Regions from separate parts of the Streptomyces sp. EDA2-14 genome, predicted to be linked through region 2. Evidence: riboswitches for the same ligand, from Rfam matches in the RefSeq annotation. Region 2 holds a riboswitch; the other holds the start of a gene.
The links. Region 2 has a riboswitch for glycine ahead of gcvT (glycine cleavage system aminomethyltransferase GcvT). Riboswitches for the same ligand answer to the same signal wherever they lie in the genome.
Positions count from the first base shown of each region.

Region 1: another riboswitch for glycine. It lies ahead of gcvP (aminomethyl-transferring glycine dehydrogenase); the one in region 2 lies ahead of gcvT (glycine cleavage system aminomethyltransferase GcvT).

Region 1 is NZ_JBUEGE010000004.1:8,578-18,884, forward strand. Features, by position in the region: gene ACY34M_RS12940 (MerR family transcriptional regulator) at 1-252, shown strand, start outside; gene ACY34M_RS12945 (DNA polymerase IV) at 299-1,732, shown strand; gene ACY34M_RS12950 (PRC-barrel domain-containing protein) at 1,675-2,049, opposite strand; glycine riboswitch at 2,173-2,268, shown strand; gene gcvP (aminomethyl-transferring glycine dehydrogenase) at 2,454-5,339, shown strand; gene ACY34M_RS12960 (DUF5999 family protein) at 5,404-5,604, opposite strand; gene ACY34M_RS12965 (hypothetical protein) at 5,974-6,588, opposite strand; gene ACY34M_RS12970 (glutamate-cysteine ligase family protein) at 7,124-8,644, shown strand; gene ACY34M_RS12975 (substrate-binding and VWA domain-containing protein) at 8,656-10,307, opposite strand, start outside.
Region 2 is NZ_JBUEGE010000022.1:84,320-94,626, reverse strand. Features, by position in the region: gene glyA (serine hydroxymethyltransferase) at 1-690, opposite strand, end outside; gene gcvH (glycine cleavage system protein GcvH) at 699-1,076, opposite strand; gene gcvT (glycine cleavage system aminomethyltransferase GcvT) at 1,144-2,259, opposite strand; glycine riboswitch at 2,319-2,419, opposite strand; glycine riboswitch at 2,420-2,518, opposite strand; gene ACY34M_RS35620 (AAA family ATPase) at 2,604-3,299, shown strand; gene ACY34M_RS35615 (enhanced serine sensitivity protein SseB) at 3,389-4,213, shown strand; gene ACY34M_RS35610 (enhanced serine sensitivity protein SseB C-terminal domain-containing protein) at 4,341-5,138, shown strand; gene ACY34M_RS35605 (ABC transporter permease) at 5,508-6,512, shown strand; gene ACY34M_RS35600 (ABC transporter substrate-binding protein) at 6,621-8,390, shown strand; gene ACY34M_RS35595 (ABC transporter permease) at 8,510-9,511, shown strand; gene ACY34M_RS35590 (ABC transporter ATP-binding protein) at 9,508-10,307, shown strand, end outside.

The DNA.
Region 1 (10,307 bases), on a different contig from region 2:
GGCTTCCGGGACCTGGAGCGGATGACGCTGATGAGCGACGGCGCGACGGTGTACGAGTGCACGTCGCCCGACGAGGTGCACGATCTGCTCCAGGGCGGCCAGGGGGTCTTCGGGATCGCCGTGGGCGTGGTCTGGCGCGACGTGGAGGCGGCGCTCTCGCAGCTGCACGGCGAGCGCGTGGACACCGGCGAGACGGTCGTGCCGCCGAACCCGACGGACGAGCTCGCGAGGCGGCGCAACCGGGCCGTGTGAGGGGCGTACGGCCGCGTTGTCAGTGGCGTAGGGCAGCATCGGAGATGTGAGAACCGCGCCCACGATCCTGCATCTCGACATGGATGCCTTCTACGCCTCTGCGGAGCAGGCGGCGAAGCCGAGCCTGCGCGGGAAAGCGGTCGTCGTGGGCGGGCTCGGTCCCCGTGGTGTCGTGGCCACGGCGTCGTACGAGGCGCGGAAGTTCGGGGTCCATTCGGCGATGCCGATGGGGCAGGCGCGCAGGCTCGCGCCTCATGCGGCGTATCTGGTGCCGCGCTTCCGGCTCTACCGGGCGATCAGCGAGCAGGTGATGGGGCTCCTGGGGGCTCTGTCGCCGCTTGTGGAGCCCCTGAGCCTCGATGAGGCGTTCGTCGATCTGGAGGCCGGTGAGGCGGCCAGGGACGCCGATACCGCCGAGGCGGTGGGACGGCGGCTGCGGGCCGACATCCGGCGCGTCACCGGGCTGACCGGCTCCGTGGGGCTCGCCGCGTCCAAGATGCTCGCCAAGATCGCCTCGGAGGAGGCCAAGCCGGACGGCCTCGTGCTCATACGCCCCGGCACCGAGCGCGAGCTGCTCGGGCCGCAGTCCGTGCGGATCCTGCCCGGTGTCGGGCCCGCGACCGGGGACCATCTGCGGCGGGCCGGGATCCTCACGGTGGAGGAGATCGCGGAGGCCGGAGAGGACGAGCTGGTGCGCCTCCTCGGCAAGGCGCACGGCAGCCACCTGTACGAGATGGCGCTGGCGCGCGACGAGCGGCCCGTCGTCGCCGAGCGGGATTCCAAGTCGGTGTCGGTCGAGGACACGTACGACGTGGACATCCACGACCGGGTGCGGGTCCGCATGGAGGTGCGCAGGCTCGCCGACCGGTGCGTGGAGCGGCTGAGAGCCGCCGAGCGCTCGGGGCGGACCGTGGTGCTCAAGGTGCGGCGCTACGACTTCTCGACGCTCACCCGCTCCGAGACGCTGCGGGGGCCGACGGACGATCCGGGTGTGGTGCGGGAGGCCGCGGCGCGGCTGCTGGAGAGCGTGGACACGACTGGCGGGGTGCGGCTGCTGGGCGTCGGCGTCAGCGGGCTCGCCGACTTCACGCAGGAGGACCTGTTCGCGCAGTTCGCCGCCGCGGAGGAGGAGGCTGCCGCCGCCGGGGAGCCGGAGGGGGACGCGGCCCCGGCCGAGCCCGTGGAGGCCGCGGAGCCCGCGGACGGGCCCGAGGAGCGGCGCTGGCTCGCCGGGCACGATGTGCGGCATGCCGAGTTCGGGCCCGGCTGGGTCCAGGGGAGCGGGCTCGGGCGGGTGACCGTGCGCTTCGAGACGCCGTACGCGAAGGTGCCCGGGCGGGTGCGGACGTTCCGGGTCGAGGATCCGGAGCTGGCGCCGGCCGAGCCGTTGCCCCTGGTGGAGGGGGTCGAGGAGGCCGCGGATCAGGTCGGGTCGTCCTCCACGCCCGCCACCTTGCCGAAGGTGACGTCGGGGGACTGAGGAGCCGTGAGGTCCAGACCGTAGTGGTGGTAGAGCTGGAGCTCCTGCTCGGGGGAGAGGTGGCGGCCCACGCCGAAGTCGGGGGCGTCCTTGATCAGGGAGCGCTCGAAGGGGACGTGCAGCGTGCCGTCCACGAGTTCGCTGGGCTCCAGGGGGACGAACGCGTCGCGGCTGAACAGGCCGGTGCGTATCGCCGCCCACTCCGGCACGCCCGTGGCGTCGTCCAGGTACACCTCGTCGATGGTGCCGACCTTGGCCCCGTTGCGGTCGAAGGCCTTGCGGCCGATCAGATTGCGCGGATCGACATCGGTCTGCACGGGCCCTCCAACTGATCGCGACGATCGCAACTGCTCTGTAAGCACTACGAAAGAGCACATTGCGGAAGGCGGCCACTCGAGGGCTTGGGTCAAGTAGCCGCTGGTAGGCTGGCAGATGGCTGTTGACCCCGTGCGGGAGAGTCCACCGGCAGTTGTCGGGGGCGCCGAAGGAGCAAATCCTCCCCGGAATCTCTCAGGCCCCTGTACCGCACGGACGAGGTCACTCTGGAAAGCAGGGCGGGGTGCACGGTTTCCGCTCTCACCGACGGTGCAAGCCGGTGTGTTCCGTGTTCTCGCGGGGTGGGCCGGTGAAGCTCTCAGGTTGAGATGACAGAGGGGGAGGCCGTCCGGGTACCCGCGCCGTGGTGCCCCTCGTAGGTCGCAATGACCAGGAGGCCTCCGCAATGACCGCCAACCGTATTCCGCTCTCCCAGTTGGAGCGAGGAATCCCCTTCGAGCAGCGCCACATCGGTCCCGACGACGCCGCTCAGGCCAAGATGCTCGCGCAGGTCGGCTACGGCTCGCTGGACGAGCTGACCGCGGCCGCGGTGCCCGATGTGATCAAGAGCGCCGAGGCGCTCGACCTTCCTGAGGCCCGCAGCGAGGCCGAGGTGCTCGCCGAGCTGAAGTCGCTCGCCGAGCGCAACCAGGTGCTCGGCTCGATGATCGGCCTCGGCTACTACGGCACGTTCACGCCGCCCGTCATCCTGCGCAACGTGATGGAGAACCCGTCCTGGTACACGGCGTACACGCCCTACCAGCCGGAGATCTCGCAGGGTCGCCTCGAGGCGCTGCTCAATTTCCAGACCATGGTCGCCGAGCTGACCGGACTGCCCACCTCGGGCTCCTCGCTGCTCGACGAGGGCACGGCCGCCGCGGAGGCGATGGCCCTCTCGCGCCGCGTCGGAAAGGTCAAGAACGGCGTGTACGTCGTCGACGCCGACGCCCTGCCGCAGACCATCGCCGTCATCGAGACGCGCGCCGAGCCGACCGGCGTCGAGATCGTCGTCACCGACCTGAGCGAGGGCATCCCCGCCGAGGTCGCCGAGCGCGGTGTCGTGGGCGTGCTCGTGCAGTACCCCGGCGCCTCGGGCGCCGTGCGGGACATCAAGCCCGTGATCGACCAGGCGCACGAGCTGGGCGCCGTCGTGACCGTCGCCGCTGATCTTCTTGCTCTTACGCTGCTGACCTCGCCCGGCGAGCTGGGCGCGGACATCGCCGTCGGTACGACCCAGCGCTTCGGTGTCCCGATGGGCTTCGGCGGTCCGCACGCCGGATACATGGCCGTACGCGAGAAGTTCGCGCGCTCCCTGCCGGGCCGCCTGGTCGGTGTGTCCGTCGACGCCGACGGCAACAAGGCGTACCGCCTCGCCCTCCAGACGCGTGAGCAGCACATCCGCCGCGAGAAGGCGACCAGCAACATCTGCACCGCGCAGGTGCTGCTCGCCGTCATGGCCGGCATGTACGCCGTGTACCACGGGCCCGAGGGCCTCAAGTCCATCGCGCGGCGCACCCACCGCTACGCCACCGTGCTCGCTGCCGGGCTGACGGCGGGCGGCGTCGAGGTCGTGCACGGCGCGTACTTCGACACCCTCACCGTGCGGGTGCCGGGCAAGGCCGCCGAGGCCGTCTCCGCCGCGCGCGAGGGCGGCGTCAACCTGCACCTCGTCGACGCCGACCACGTCTCCATCGCCTGCGACGAGACCACCACGCGGGACCAGCTGGGCGCCGTGTGGACCGCGTTCGGCGTCGAGGCCGACATCGAGGCGCTGGACGCCGAGGTCGCGGACACGCTGCCGGGCGGGCTGCTGCGCGAGGACGACTACCTCGCGCACCCCGTCTTCCACCAGTACCGCTCCGAGACCGCGATGCTGCGCTACCTGCGCAGGCTCGCCGACCGCGACTACGCGCTCGACCGCGGCATGATCCCGCTGGGCTCCTGCACGATGAAGCTCAACGCGACGACGGAGATGGAGCCGGTCACCTGGCCCGAGTTCGGCCAGCTGCACCCCTTCGTCCCGGCCGAGCAGGCGCAGGGCTACCTGACGCTCATCCGTGAGCTGGAGGAGCGGCTCGCCGAGGTCACCGGCTACGACAAGGTGTCGCTCCAGCCGAACGCCGGTTCGCAGGGCGAGCTCGCCGGTCTGCTCGCGGTCCGCGGTTACCACCGGGCCAACGGGGACGAGCAGCGCACCGTCTGCCTCATCCCGTCCTCCGCGCACGGCACGAACGCCGCGAGCGCTGTGATGGCCGGCATGAAGGTCGTCGTCGTGAAGACGGCCGACGACGGCGAGGTCGACGTCGAGGACCTCCGCGCCAAGATCGAGCAGTACGCCGAGCAGCTCGCCGTCCTGATGATCACGTACCCGTCGACGCACGGCGTCTTCGAGGAGCACGTCGCCGACATCTGCGCCGCCGTGCACGACGCCGGCGGCCAGGTCTACGTCGACGGCGCCAACCTCAACGCGCTGGTGGGTCTCGCCAAGCCGGGCCGCTTCGGCGGCGACGTCTCGCACCTGAACCTGCACAAGACGTTCTGCATCCCGCACGGCGGCGGCGGTCCGGGCGTCGGCCCGGTCGGCGTGCGCGAGCACCTGGCGCCGTACCTGCCGAACCACCCGCTGCAGCCGGCCGCGGGCCCGGAGACGGGTGTCGGCCCGATCTCCGCCGCGCCGTGGGGCTCCGCCGGGATCCTGCCGATCTCGTGGGCGTACGTCCGTCTCATGGGCGGCGAGGGGCTGAAGCGGGCCACGCAGGTGGCCGTGCTCTCCGCGAACTACATCGCCAAGCGGCTCGAGCCGCACTTCCCGGTGCTCTACACCGGCCCGGCCGGTCTCGTCGCGCACGAGTGCATCGTCGACCTGCGGCCGCTCAGCAAGGCGACGGGCGTGAGCATCGACGATGTCGCCAAGCGGCTCATCGACTACGGGTTCCACGCTCCGACCATGTCGTTCCCGGTCGCCGGGACGTTCATGATCGAGCCCACCGAGAGCGAGGACATCGAGGAGCTCGACCGGTTCTGCGACGCGATGATCGCGATTCGCGGCGAGATCGAGCGGGTCGCCTCCGGCGAGTGGGCGGCCGACGACAACCCGCTGCGGAACGCTCCGCACACGGCCGGGATGCTCGGCGGCGAATGGGACCACGCGTACAGCCGGGAAGAAGGTGTCTTCCCGGCCGGAGTGGTCGCTTCGGAGAAGTACTGGCCGCCGGTGCGGCGCATCGACCAGGCGTTCGGTGACCGGAACCTGGTGTGTTCCTGCCCGCCGCTGGACGCCTACGAGGGCTGAGGTCCCCTCAGGACCTGTCGGGGACTGCGCGGCTTCTGGTCGCGCAGTCCCGCTCGGCGGACCTCTAGGCCGCCGTCACCACCCTGCCCAGTGGGCGGTGCGGGGCGATGATCGTGCCGTTGGGCAGCAGCTCGCCGGTGTCCTCGAAGAGCAGGACCCCGTTGCAGAGGAGGCTCCACCCCTGCTCCGGGTGGTGAGCCACAGGGAGTGCTGCTTCCCTGTCCTCGGATTCCGCTGTCGGGCAAGGTGGCTGGTGCTGGCACATGGATGGGATCTTTCGCTGCGTAGTTGTCTCGATGACATGGGCTGAGCTTGCTGTGCTGCTGGTACTCGCCGTGCTGGTGGTGCCGCGGCTTGAAGGCTTGTTCATGGCCGCCCCCCGTTTTCGTGAGTTCCGGAACCCAGTGTTGCCCTGCGGGCGTCAATCCGCAGGGATTTCGTTGCAGCGGTCCTTATGGGTTGGAGACGCATCACCCGTGCGGACGGTTCAGTCCAACTCGACTCTCCCATCGGGTGGTTAGGGGTGGTCAGTAAGGACTAGCCCGCTCGTGCAGGGCTGTGCCCCGCGACCGGACGGCGGACGGTGCGGGGCACAGGCGGTTGCGACCGGGGCCGTCGGCGGACCCCGGCCGAGTCAGGCGAGCAGGCCGGCAGGGGCCGGCGTCGGGGCCGGTGTAGGTGTCGGGGCCGGGGTCAGGCGGTGCGTCAGGACCGGCAGCAGTTCGGCCACCCGGTGCGGGCGGTACGGGGCGATGCCGGGCGGGGCGGGTGCCAGCGGTACGAGGATGTCGTCGGCCGCCGGGTGGCCGCTCGCCGGGTCGGCGGTGCGGTCGCCGTGCAGCCACAGGGTGAGCATGTACAGCTCGGGAACCGAGAGCAGTCGCGGCTGGTAGGCCAGGGGCAGCGACTCGGTCTGACGCAGGGCCCGTTCGGTGGACTTGATGTAAGGGCCCTCGAAGAAGTGCGAGAAGGCCCAGCCGTCCGGCGTGAGCCGGGTGTCGGCCGCCGCCACCGCGCGCTCACCGCAGCGGATCAGGAAGCGCCAGCCGGTCAGGCGGGCCCTGGAAGGCCCCGTGGTCTCGGTGATGTGGTCGAGGACGTGGAGGGGCAGCGGGAGTTCGGGGGTGGCGGGTCCCTGGGCGGCGCGCAGGGACGGGGTACGGGCCTCGCGGACGGCGGTGGGGGAGCCGAGGGCCGTGAGGACGCTGCGCAGGGCGGGCGCGGGAGCCGGTGGGACGTGCAGCGGCATGGTGGGTCGCCTCTCATTTGACAGGCACGTGATGCGAGGGCGGTGCGGGACGAGCGGACGGCGCTGTCTGCTGCGGATGCACGGGGGTACACGGGTCAGAGAGGGCGGGGGTCCGCTCCGAACCCGGGCTGCGGGCGCCAACTCTCTGTCTCGTCAGCGGAGTTTATACGACATGTGTTCACAGATTGTTTCGGCTAGCACGCCGCACGGATTTCACAAGGTGCTATTCGGGCACGGTTCCCGTGGGGTTTTGTGGGTATTCCCCCCACTTCCGCCGGGGCGGCCGTGCGTGACCTCGACATCTTGTCGTCAAGCGGTCGGCCTGTTCTAGTCGGCGTTTTTACCAGGGGCGCGGCGATCGAATCTGCGGTTGGCCGCATGCCTAAGGAATGTGCCCGTGGGTAACCCCTTGAAGAGTACTGCTCCGTGGTCACACGCGGGGCGTTACCGATCACATTGCCGGGGCATCATCCACCGTGACACGCGGCCGGGGGCGGAGCGCTGCCGGGTCGCCCGTGCGAGGAGGGACGCTTCCATGGGGGAGAAGGTCGTGGCCGAGGCGGACGGCCTCGCCGATCCGCGACGCTATCGGGAGAAGCTCAAGGAGTGCCTGGAGGGACTCGGGCGACTGCTGAACGAGAAGCGTTTCGATCGTCCGCAGAATCTCATGGGGCTGGAGATAGAACTGAATCTCGCCGGGCCCGACGGGCTGCCGAGAATGATGAATGCGGAAGTACTCGAGCGCATCGCGAGCCGTGATTTCCAGACCGAACTCGCGATGTTCAATCTCGAAGTGAACATCGCGCCGCACCGGCTCGGCGACCGCGTTCTCGATCAGCTCGCCGAGGAACTGCGCACCGGTCTCGGATATGCGGACAGGAAGGCGAACGAGGTCGACGCCGGCATCGTGATGATCGGTATTCTGCCGACGCTGAGCGCGGCGGACCTGGTCTCCGCGAACCTGTCGGACGTCGACCGCTACACCCTGCTCAACGACCGGATCACGGCCGCGAGAGGCGAGGACTTCGTGCTCGACATCGCCGGTGTGGAGCGGTTGACCTGCACGTCCTCCTCAATAGCACCCGAAGCCGCCTGTACGTCCGTGCAGTTGCACCTCCAGGTGACACCGGGCCGCTTCGCCGATGTGTGGAACGCGGCGCAGGCGGTGGCCGCCGCGCAGATCGCGCTCGGCGCCAACTCGCCCTTCCTGTTCGGCCGCGAGCTGTGGCGCGAGTCGCGGCCTCCGCTGTTCCAGCAGTCCACCGACACCCGGCCGCCGGAGCTCGCGGCGCAGGGCGTGCGGCCGCGCACCTGGTTCGGGGAGCGCTGGATCGATTCCGCGTACGACCTCTTCGAGGAGAACCTGCGGTACTTCCCGCCGCTGCTTCCGATCCTCGACGACGAGCGGCCGCTCGACGTCATCGCCAAGGGCGACGCCCCGAGCCTCGCGGAACTGGTCCTGCACAACGGCACCGTGTACCGCTGGAACCGTCCCGTGTACGGCATCGCGGACGGTGCCCCGCACCTGCGCGTGGAGAACCGGGTGCTGCCCGCGGGCCCCACCGTCGTCGACGTCATCGCCAACACCGCGTTCTACTACGGCGTCGTGCGGGCCCTGGCCGAGGAGTCCCGGCCGGTGTGGTCGCGGCTCCCCTTCGACGCCGCCGCCCGCAACTTCGACGCCGCCTGCCGGTACGGCATCGACGCGCGCCTGGAGTGGCCGCGCAGGGGCCGGTTCGGCGGCCTGGAGCGGCTGCCGGCCGTCGACCTCGTACGGGACGAGCTGCTGCCGCTCGCGGCGGCCGGACTCGACGCGTGGGGCGTGGCGCCGGCCGACCGGGACCTGTACCTCGGGGTGATCGAGGAGCGGTGCCGGCTGCGGATGAACGGTGCGGCGTGGCAGTCGGCGACGTATCACCGGGCCCTGGAGAGCGGGCTTGCGCGGGATGCGGCGCTCGCGGCGACGACGCGCCGGTACTCCGAGCTGATGCATGGGGGCGAGCCGGTGCACAACTGGCCGGTCGGGCTGCCGGAGCCGGCGGTTCCGCTGGGCTGACGGCGACCGGCTCAGTTGCCCTTGGCGCCCGCCTCGATGATGGCCTTCAGGATGACCTGCTGGATGTCGGCCGGGTCGCTGACCTGGTGGCCCGAGCCGCCCGTCGCGTCGGCGACCTGCTCGACCTCCCGCTTGTCGGTGTCGGGACCCACCGCGATGACGATCAGCGGCACGGGACGCTCCGGGTCGGCGAGGTTCTCGAGCTTCTTGATGAGGTCCTCGCGGGAGATCGACGCCGTGTCCTCGTTCACGCCGTCCGTGACGACCACCACGGCGTTGAACCGGCCGCTCTTGTACGAGGACGTGGCCTCCTTGTAGGCCGCGAGCGTGGTGTCGTACAGGCCCGTCGCCCCGCCGGGCACCGGTTGCAGTGCGGTGAACGCGGCTGACAGGCGGTCGCGCTGGGTGCCGGAGCCGACATGGTCGCCGAGGCGCTCGGTCGGCACGAGCTTCTTGTAGTCGCGGTCCCCGTCGAGGACCGTGGCGAACTCCCACAGGCCGATCTCGTCCTCCGGCGTGAACGTCGAGAGCGCCGCCAGCATCGACGCCTTCGTGACCTCCATGCGGGACTCGCCGCGGGTCGGCACGGTGTTCCCCATCGACGCCGACGCGTCCACGACCGTGGTGATGCGGGCGCTCTGCACCGTGATCGTCCACATGCCGAGGGTCTCTTCGAGCTGCTCCTGTGTGGGCGCCTTGGCCGCCACGCGCGCGTACGGCTGCGGGGAGCGGCCGCCGGCCCGCGAGACGACCGTCCGGGTGGACCGGTCGTTGTCCGTGCGGAAACCGTGCTTCTTCAGGATCGAGCGGCCCTCGGGGGCGCCCAGGAGCGTCATGAGGCGGACCGCCGCCCGGCTCTCGTCGGTGCTCAGCCCGTCCTCGCCGACCAGCGCGAACGGGTAGTCGAGGACGGGCGAGCCGTCCTTCGGGTAGAAGAGGTCGAGCGAACCCGCATCACCCACCTCCTTGTTGTGCGCGTAGGCGGCCTGCTCCGACAGGATCAGCGCCTCGTTGCGCCGCGGGTTGCCCTGCTCGGTGCCGGAGCTGTCGCGCGGCACGGTGTCCATGAGCTGCGCGTCGCTGTCCGACGTGCGCTGTGAGAGGGCCTTCGCCATCGACGCGGCCCGGGTGCCGTCCCCCTTGGAGGTGGCCGCCAGCTTGGTGAGCGCGAGCAGTCCGCCGGCGCTGCGGGCCGGGTCCGTGGCGCCCAGGCGCAGCTTGTCGTCCCGCAGGGCGGCGCCCGTGAGCTGGGCCCACGTGTATGTCTTGCGCGGCCAGCCGAACGACTTCGCGGCCGAGGGCACCATGCCCACGCCGATCGGCGACGAGGCGACGTTGCCCGCCGGTGTGACCTGGGTGGCGCCGGTGTCCGACGCGACCCGCTGCACCCAGACGTCCGAGTCCGGCACCCAGACCTGGAAGTCCGCCGCGCCCTTGCCCGCGCGCAGGGTGTCGGCCACCTTGTACGCGTCGCGTGCGGTGACGGCGACGTCCAGGCAGTTGCCGTCGGAGGTGAGCCGCTCCTTGCGGGCGTGCTCCGCCGCCTCGCGCAGTGCCGGGGCCATGTCGGGGGAGGCGACCACGTCGAGGTGGACCTCGTTCTCGCAACCACCGCCGAGGCCGATCAGGTCCGGGCGCAGCGCCACGGCCGTACCCGCCGCGG
Region 2 (10,307 bases):
CGTCGTGGAGGTGACGACGTCGGCGTACGGGACCGGGTTGGGGTGCAGGCCCGCGGCCACGAGGCCCGCGAAGTGCGCCATGTCGACCCACAGGTACGCCTCGACCTCGTCGGCGATGCGACGGAACTCGGCGAAGTCCAGCTGGCGCGGGTAGGCGGACCAGCCCGCGATGATCACCTTGGGGCGGTGCTCCTTGGCGAGGCGCTCGACCTCGGCCATGTCGACCAGGCCGGCGTCGTCCACGTGGTACGGGACCACGTTGAACTGCTTGCCGGAGAAGTTCAGGCGCATGCCGTGCGTGAGGTGGCCGCCGTGCGCCAGGTCCAGGCCGAGGATGGTGTCGCCCGGCTTGGCGATGGCGAAGAGCGCGGCCTGGTTGGCGGAGGCGCCCGAGTGCGGCTGCACGTTCGCGTACTCGGCGCCGAAGAGGGCCTTCACGCGGTCGATGGCGATCTGCTCGGTGACGTCGACGTGCTCGCAGCCGCCGTAGTAGCGGCGGCCGGGGTAGCCCTCCGCGTACTTGTTGGTGAGCACCGAGCCCTGGGCCTCCATGACGGCGGCCGGAGCGAAGTTCTCCGACGCGATCATTTCGAGGGTGGACTGCTGGCGCTTCAGCTCGGCGTCGACCGCTACGGCGACCTCGGGGTCGAGCTCGTGCAGGGACTCGTTCAGAACGGACTTCTCGGTCATGGTGCGGGTCAGCTCCCGGAGAACTCGGTGTACTCGTCGGCGGTGAGCAGGTCCTTCGGCTCCTCGGCAAGGCGGACCTTGAACAGCCAGCCGCCCTCGAACGGGGCCGAGTTGACCAGCGCCGGGTCGTCGACGACGTCCTGGTTGATCTCGGTGACCTCGCCGGAGACGGGGGAGTACAGGTCGGAGACCGACTTGGTGGACTCCAGCTCGCCGCAGGTCTCGCCGGCGGTGGCGGTGTCCCCGACGTCGGGAAGCTGGACGAACACGATGTCACCGAGCGCGTTGGCCGCGTGCTCGGTGATGCCGACCGTCGCCACGCCGTCCTCGACGGCCGACAGCCACTCGTGCTCCTTGCTGTAGCGCAGGTGCTGGGGGTTGCTCATGATGCGAATTCTCCTGTACGCGGGAAGGTGCCGGTGACGGCGGGGCTGCTGAGGGCTGTGCGGTGGATTACTTCTGGCGCTTGTAGAACGGCAGGGCCACGACCTCGTACGGCTCGTGCTTGCCGCGGATGTCGACCCCGACGCCCGCCGTGCCCGGCTCCGCGTGCGTGGCGTCCACGTACGCCATGGCGATCGGCTTGCCCAGCGTCGGGGACGGGGCGCCGGAGGTGACCTCGCCGATCACCGTGCCGTCGACGACGACCGCCATCCCGGCGCGCGGCACCCGGCGGCCCTCGGCGATCAGGCCGACGAGCTTGCGGGGCGGGGCGGTCTCGGCCTTCGCGGCGGCGGCCTTCAGGGCGTCGTGGCCCACGAAGTCGTCCCCGTGGGAGGTCTTCTCGAACTTCACGACGCGGCCGAGACCGGCGTCGAACGGCGTCAGGTCGGTCGTCAGCTCGTGCCCGTACAGCGGCATGCCCGCCTCCAGGCGCAGCGTGTCCCGGCAGGACAGGCCGCAGGGGACGAGGCCGTGCGCGGCGCCCGCCTCGGTCAGCGCCTGCCACAGCTTCTCGGCGTCGGCGGGGGAGACGAACAGCTCGAAGCCGTCCTCGCCGGTGTAGCCGGTGCGCGCGATGAGCGCCTGCACGCCGGCGACGGTGCCGGGCAGTCCGGCGTAGTACTTCAGTCCTTCGAGGTCCGCGTCGGTGACGGACTTCAGAATCGCCGCGGAGGTCGGGCCCTGCACGGCGAGCAGCGCGTACGCGTCGCGGTCGTCGCGGACCTCGGCGTCGAATCCGGCGGCGCGCTCGGTGAGGGCGTCGAGCACGATCTGGGCGTTGCCCGCGTTGGCCACGACCATGTACTCGGTCTCGCCGAGCCGGTACACGATCAGGTCGTCGAGGATCCCGCCGTCCTCGCGGCAGATCATGGTGTAGCGGGCGCGGCCGGGACCGACGGAACCGATGTTGCCCACCAGAGCGTGGTTGAGGAGGTCGACGGCCTGCGGTCCGGTCACCGTGATCTCGCCCATGTGGGAGAGGTCGAAGAGGCCGGCGGCGGTGCGTACGGCGGTGTGCTCGTCGCGCTCGCTGCCGTAGCGCAGGGGCATGTCCCAGCCGGCGAAGTCGGTCATGGTCGCGCCCAGCGAACGGTGCAGGGCGTCCAGTGCGGTGGTGCGGGTCATGGCTGGTGTGCTCCCGGTGGCATGACGGCGATGGCGGAGTCTCGATCGTGTACGAGACGTCCTCCCCATCTGTCATCGGAACCTGAGAGGTTCGCCCCGAGGGGCTTGCACCTTGGGTGGGGGCGCCGTGTCACAAAGGCGCCCCACTTTTCAGATCTGCCTCGCCCGCGCGGTACGGGGCCTGAGAGATTCAAGGGAGGAACTTGCTCCTTCGGCGTCCGGGGACTCGTCGTACCCGGAACTCTCCCGCGCGGATTCAAGCGGCCGGTATGCAGTTGCGGGCACATCATTGCATGCCCGTCCGACGGGGAAACCCCTTGAGTGGCATTACCTTCTCTTTACACTTGAGGGGCAGGGGTGACGTGACCGGAACGGGGAGGACGATCACGGTGCACAAGGCAGTGGCGGGGGCTTACGCGGTTTCGGCTTCGGCATCGGTGGCGGCGGGGGTGCGGATCCCCGGCCAGCGGTCGGTGCGGGACCTGCGCGGCCGTCGCGGTCGCACACCGGGGCGGCTCGCCTTCGCGGCGGGCGATCTCGTCGTGCTCTCCGGCCTGCCGGGCAGCGGCAAGTCGACGCTGATGCGGCGGGCGGTCAAGGAGATCCGGATCGATTCGCAGGACACCCGCGAGCGCTGGGCGGCCCGCATGCCGGCCTTCCTGCCGTACGCGCTGTACCGGCCGCTGGTCCGCATCGCGCACTACGTGGGCCTGCGGCGCGCGATGCGCTCCGGCACGAGCGTCGTGGTGCACGACTGCGGTACGCAGGCGTGGGTGCGCCGCTGGGTGATCCGCACGGCGCGGCGGCGCGGGGTCGCCGTCCACCTGATGCTGCTCGACGTACCGGAGGACGTGGCCCTCGCGGGGCAGCGGGACCGCGGTCGCGGAGTGTCCCGGTACGCGTTCGCCCGGCACCGCAGAGCGGTGGGCGCACTCGTCAGCTCGACGGAGCGGGGGGAGTTGCCGGCCGGCATGGAGTCGGCGGTGCTCCTCGACCGGGAGGCGACGGAGGCGCTGGGCGGCATCACGTTCAGCGAGTGACCGGCACCGCAGCGTGTCCGATTATGTGAACGCGCTAAGGTCGGGCGCGCGCACAGGAGCGGGCAGAACAGCAGAGGTTGATGGCAGTCATGGAGTTCCCAGGCACCCCGGAGCCGGGTCACGGTCACGCCCAGGGGCAGGAGGGCGCGTACGCCCACCCGACGCAGGGCTGGCCCGCCAACGAGTTGGAGGAGGTCCTCGCCGCGGCCCTCGGCCAGGAGGCGGGGAGCGCGGCGGGCGGCCGGATCGTCGAGGCGCTCGGCCGCAGCCACGTATGGATCCCGCTGCCCAAGGGCGGTTCGAACGCGAGTCGGGACCTCGATCTGCCGAGCCTGGAGATCGAGGGGCAGGCCTACGTCCCGGTGTTCAGCTCCGAGCAGCAGTTCATGGCGGTCACCGGTGGCCGGATGGACTGCACCGTGGCCCCGGCGGTGGAGTTCGCGCGCGGGCTGCCGCCGCAGGTGGGCATCGCCGTGAACCCGGACGGCACGGTCGGTGTCCCGCTGCCCCCGCCCGCGGTGGCGGAGCTGGCGCGCAGCGGCCGTACGCCGCTGGACGGGCCGACGACGGGTGGCCGCGTGGTGCTGTCCGAGCCGGACTGGCAGGTCGACCCGGTGGACTTCCTGGCCGCGGTGCGCGAGGAGTTCGACGCGCTCGGCACGGTGACGAGCGCGCGCCGCTGCCTGGCGACCGTCGAGAACACGGAGCCGTCCCTGTTCATAGGCGTGGAACTGACGCAGGGCGGCGGAGCGGCGGGCTCCGCGCGGGACATTCCGCTGGACGCGCTGGGGCGGGCACTGGGCCGTGTGCCGGTGCCCTGGGCCGTCAACCTCGTGTTCCTGGACGTGACGCAGGACCCCGTCGCTGACTGGCTGCGTACACACGTACGGCCGTTCTACGTACGAGAAGGGTGACGGCGTCCGTCAAGTCGGTGTCAGTATCGCCGCTTAAGCTGGTTTCATGACGTGACCGGTCGGCGCTTCGCTTTCCGGCCACGTGTGGAACACGGACGTATATGAAGAGCCGAAGGGGCGGTTACGGGTGAGTGCGTCGGGCACGGCCGCGGCCGGACAGGTCGAGCACATGCTGCGCCAGGTGACGCCGGGACGCTACGACGCGTACGAGGCGCTCCTCAAGGCCCTCGCCGACCCCTCGGCCGGCCAGGTCTGGATGCTGCTCTGGCACGGCCAGGCCGGCTCCCCGGACGCCCAGTACGGGAACATGGAGGTGGACGGTTTCTCGTACGCCCCCTGCGTCACCTCCGCCCAGGAGCTCTCCGCCTCCGGCTGGTCGCGGGCGTACGAGGTGGTGAGCGGCGTCGACGCGGCGCGCACGCTCTACCCGGACCACTACGGACTCTGGCTGAACCCGCACGCGCCGGGCGGCGGTGTCGGCATCCCGTGGCTGGATCTGCGCCGTATCGCGGGCGGCCTGGACCGCCAGCCGGCGGGCCCGCTGCGCCTGTCGGAACCGGCGATCGAGATCCCCCAGTTCTACGCGGTCCTCACGCAGAACGCGCACCGCACGACGGCGATCCGCTCCCTGCGCCGCGCCTGGGTCCAGCCCACGCTCGGCGCGCCCTACCTGGCCATCGGCCTGGACGTCTACGACACGTCACCGGCGTCCGTGGACGCGGTCCGCGCGATGATGCAGCAGTCCATCCCCGCGGTCCCCGAGGGCCTCCCGGTCTCCACGGTCGCGATGTCGGACGAGTACGACCCGGTGGCCATGTGGATGCGCCAAGCACGTCCGTTCTACGACCGCGAGGCCCACGCGGCGCCTCCGGCCCCCGCCGGTGGGGGGTACGGCTACCCGCCGCCGTACGGCGCGACGTACTGAAAGAGATTGTCCTCAAACGCCGGCGGGCTGGAAGTATCCAGCCCGTCCGGCGTTTGAGGACAATCCTTCGGGCGCCGACCGCAACATGACCGGTTCCGCCCCAACTTGCCCGGTCAAGAGTGGGGTTCGCCCACTTGCACCCCAACTGCCCACCGTCCGACCCCCGTTCACGGCAGTCCGGATAACGGAACACCCCTGCAAGCATCACGTTTAGGCATCCTTTCGCCGCCAAGTCTGGCAACAGATCGCGCACAGGTTGAAGACTCCCGCTCCAAGGGGGCATCGCCTCTCTGTACGACGGACTGAATCACGCCGCCACAGCGGCAAGTGCGGGCCGGTCACCGCCGGTTGAGAGGGGTCCCTGCCACGATGACGGCACCATTGCACGACACGAGCGCGGAAGCGGAACCGAGCGCACCGGTCGAGCCTGCCAAGGTCGACGGAGGCCGCAAGGTCGAGGGGCGGTCGCTCAAGCAGATCGCCTGGAACCGGCTGAAGCGCGACAAGGTTGCCCTCGGCGGTGGCATCGTTGTCGTACTCCTGGTCCTGGTCGCGGTCTTCGCGCCGCTCATCGTCAGCCTGCTCGGCCACCCGCCGAACGAGTTCCACCAGGACAAGCTGGACGAGCTGACCAACCTGCCCAAGGGCGCCCTGGGCGGCGTCAGCGCCGACCACCTCTTCGGCGTGGAGCCCAACAAGGGCCGCGACATCTTCAGCCGGATCGTCTACGGCACCCGCGTCTCGATGCTGGTCGCCTTCCTCGCCGCGGTCGTCGCCGTCGTGCTCGGCACCTTCTTCGGCATCATCGCCGGCTACTTCGGCGGCTGGGTGGACGCCGTGATCAGCCGCGTGATGGACGTGCTGCTCTCCTTCCCGCAGCTCCTGTTCATCATCTCCCTGGTCTCCGTCCTCCCCAACGACCTGCTCGGCCTGACCGGCAGCGGCGTGCGCATCATGATCCTGATCATGGTGATCGGCTTCTTCGGCTGGCCGTACGTCGGCCGGATCGTGCGCGGTCAGACGCTCTCGCTGCGCGAGCGGGAGTATGTGGAGGCGGCGCGCAGCCTCGGCGGCGGAGCCCGGCACATCCTCTTCCGCGAGCTGCTGCCGAACCTGGTGGCGCCCATCACCGTGTACACCACGCTGATGATCCCCACCAACATCCTCACGGAGGCGGCGCTCAGCTTCCTCGGCGCCGGTGTCCGGCCGCCGACCGCCTCGTGGGGCGGCATGCTGCGGGACGCGCTCGGCACGTATGAGCACGACCCGATGTTCATGGTCTTCCCTGGCGTGGCGATTTTCATCACCGTGCTGGCCTTCAACCTCTTCGGGGACGGCCTGCGCGACGCGCTCGACCCCAAGGGCACCCGTTAGACACCCGTCCACTGCCCCTGCCGTCCCGTCAGGAGCACTCCCTGTAGGTCCCCCACGGCCCTGCGGCCGCAAGGCCGTGGACCGCGAATCCCAGAGGATGCGAGAAGAATGCCCAAAGGTTTCCAGAGTCGACGGATGACGGCGGCCGCTGCCCTCGTGGCCGCGTCGGCGCTCACCATGACCGCTTGCGGCGGTGGCGACGACAGCAGCGACGATTCGAAGGGTGTCGGCTACAACGCCGCCATCGGCAAGATCGCGAACAAGTCGACCAAGCAGGGCGGCACGCTCCGCATGGTCGCCAAGCAGGACCTGGACAGCTTCGACCCGCAGCGCGCCTACTTCGGCATGGCGTGGGACTTCATGCGTTTCTACAACCGCACCCTGGTGACGTACGACACCAAGCCGGGCGCCGCGGGCAACGCGCTGGTCCCCGACATGGCGTCCGGCATGGCCAAGGTCAGCGACGACGGCAAGACCTACACGTACAAGCTGCGTGATGGCCTCACCTGGGAGGACGGCTCGAAGCTGACCTCCAAGGACATCAAGTACGGCATCGAGCGCATCTGGGCCGACGACGTCATCACCGGTGGCCCGGTGTACCTCAAGCAGGTGCTCGACCCCAAGGGCGAGTACAAGGGCCCGTACAAGGACAAGTCCAAGGACAAGCTCGGCCTCAAGGCCATCGAGACGCCCGACGACAGCACCATTGTCTTCCATCTCCCGCAGCCCAACAGCGACTTCGAGCAGATGCTGGCCATGCCGTCCGGCTCCGCCGTGAAGCAGTCGGCGGACACCAGGGAGAAGTACACGACCAAGCCGCTGTCCAACGGTCCGTACAAGGTCCAGTCGCACAAGGCGAACAAGTCGATCGTGCTGGTCCGCAACAAGGCGTGGAAGAAGGCCTCGGACCCGAACAACCCCGCTCTGCCGGACAAGATCACGGTCGCGATCAACAAGAACCTCGAAGAGAACGACAAGAACCTGATGGCCGGCAGTTACGACGTCGACCTCAACGGCACCGGCATGACCCAGTCCGGCCGGACCACCGCCGTGACGGACCACAAGGCCGACGTCGACAACATGCAGACGCCGTTCGTCCGTTACGTGGCCCTGGTCACCACGACCAAGCCGATGGACAACGTCGACTGCCGCAAGGCCGTCTTCTACGCCACCGACTTCAAGAGCCTGCAGCAGACCCGCGGTGGCGAGGTCGCGGCCGGCAAGATCGCCAACAACCCCTTCCCGAAGGCGGTTCCGGGCCACGACGACAGCTACGACCCGTACGGCGTGGTGGAGCGCAAGGGCAAGCCGGACCTGGCCAAGGCCAAGGACGCGCTGAAGAAGTGCGGCAAGCCGAGCGGCTTCTCGACCGTGCTGACCGCGCGCAGCGACCAGCCCGGTGAGGAGGACGCCGCCGAGGCGCTCCAGGAGCAGCTGGGCAAGGTCGGCATCAAGCTGACCATCGACACCTTCTCCGGTGCCGACGCCTCCTCCATCTCCGGCGACCTGAAGAAGGTCAAGGAGCGCGGCTACGGCATGACGATGAGCGGCTGGGGCCCGGACTTCAACACCGGCCAGGGCTTCGGCCAGCCGCTGTGGGACAGCCGCTTCATCCAGAAGACCGGCAACTACAACGAGTCGCAGATCAACGACCCGAAGATCGACAAGATGTTCGACAAGGCGCTGAAGACGACCGACAAGGCCGAGGCGAAGAGCATCTACACCGACATGGGTCACCGGATCCTCGACGAGGCCTACTGGATGCCGTTCATCTACGAGGCCAACATCACCTGGCGCGGTCCGCGACTGACGAACGCCTACTCGGCTCCTGCCTGGAGCGGCCGCTACGACTACGCCAAGCTCGGCGTGACGAAGTAGCAGCGACCGACTCGCTGAAAACCCAGCCGACACCCACCAGTCCGAAGGGCAGGTGATGGTCCCGGCAGGCGGCCGGACCCCGTGACCCGGGGGCCGGCCGCCCCCAGGGGCCGCGCACAGTGCTTGCTTACCTCATCCGGCGCCTGAGCGCCGTCATCGTGATGGTGCTGATCGTCCTGCTGACGACGTTCGCCATCTTCTTCCTGCTGCCGAAGTGGTCCGGGCAGGACGTCGCCACACTCTTCGCGGGCAAGGCCACATCGCCGGAGCAGCTTGCGGGCATCCGCGCCAAGCTCGGTCTCGGCGACCCGCTCCTCGTGCAGTTCTGGGACTTTGTCAGGGCGATCCCGATGGGCCGGGACTACGTCTCCGGCGGCAGTGTGACCCACTGCCCGGCGCCGTGCCTCGGCTACTCCTTCCGTACGGAGGAGCCGGTCTGGAACACCATCACCGACGCCCTGCCGGTGACCCTGGCGCTCGCCGCGGGCGCCTGCGTCCTGTGGCTGGTCGGCGGCGTGGCCGTGGGTGTCGTCTCCGCGCTGAAGCGGGGCACCGTCTGGGACCGCACCGCGATGATCACGGCGCTCTCCGGCGTCTCCATGCCGATCTTCTTCACCGGCATGGTGATGATGGGCATCTTCGTCCACAGCCTGGGGCTCATCAAGATCAGCGACAATCTGTCGAGCGACCAGTCCATCGGGACCTGGATCCAGACGCTGATCCTGCCGTGGATCGCCCTGGCCTTCCTGCAGGCGGCGATGTACGCCCGCCTCACGCGGGCCACCATGCTCGAGGTCATGGGCGAGGACTACATCCGCACCGCCCGCGCCAAGGGCCTCGGTGAACGGGCCGTCATCACCCGGCACGCGCTGCGCTCCACGATGACCCCGATCCTCACCGTCTTCGGTCTCGACCTGGGCGTGCTGATGGGCGGTGCCATCCTGACGGAGTCGACCTTCGGGCTGAAGGGTGTCGGCTTCGAAGCCGTCAACGCCGTCGAGGCGAAGGACCTGCCGGTGATTCTGGGGGTAACCCTGATCATGTCGCTGGCCATCGCCGTCGCGAACCTCGTCGTCGACCTGATGTACGCCGTGATCGACCCCCGAGTGAGGCTGGGATGAGCGAGCAGATCAACACCGGGACGGTCGTGGGCGAGCCCTTCGCGGCCGACTCCCCGCCGCCGCGCGCCTTCCTCGAGGTCCGTGACCTCAAGGTGCACTTCCCCACGGACGACGGCCTGGTGAAGTCCGTCGACGGCCTGAACTTCTCGCTGGAGAAGGGCCGGACCCTCGGCATCGTGGGCGAGTCCGGCTCCGGCAAGTCCGTGACCTCCCTCGGCGTCATGGGCCTGCACACGACCGGCCAGTACTCCAAGCGCCGGGCGCAGGTCTCCGGCGAGATCTGGCTCGACGGGGAGGAGTTGCTGTCCTCGCCGTCGGACAAGGTGCGCAGGCTGCGCGGCCGGGAGATGGCGATGATCTTCCAGGATCCGCTGTCGGCCCTGCACCCGTACTACACGATCGGCAAGCAGATCGTGGAGGCCTACCGGGTCCACCACGACGTCGACAAGAAGGTCGCGCGCAAGCGGGCCGTCGAGATGCTCGACCGGGTCGGCATCCCCCAGCCGGACAAGCGGGTGGACTCCTACCCGCACGAGTTCTCCGGCGGCATGCGCCAGCGCGCGATGATCGCGATGGCGCTCGTCAACAACCCCGAGCTGCTGATCGCCGACGAGCCGACCACCGCGCTCGACGTGACGGTGCAGGCGCAGATCCTCGACCTGATCCGCGATCTGCAGAAGGAGTTCGGCTCGGCCGTCATCATGATCACGCACGACCTCGGTGTCGTCGCGGAGATGGCCGACGAACTGCTCGTGATGTACGGCGGGCGCTGCGTCGAGCGGGGCACGGCCGAGCA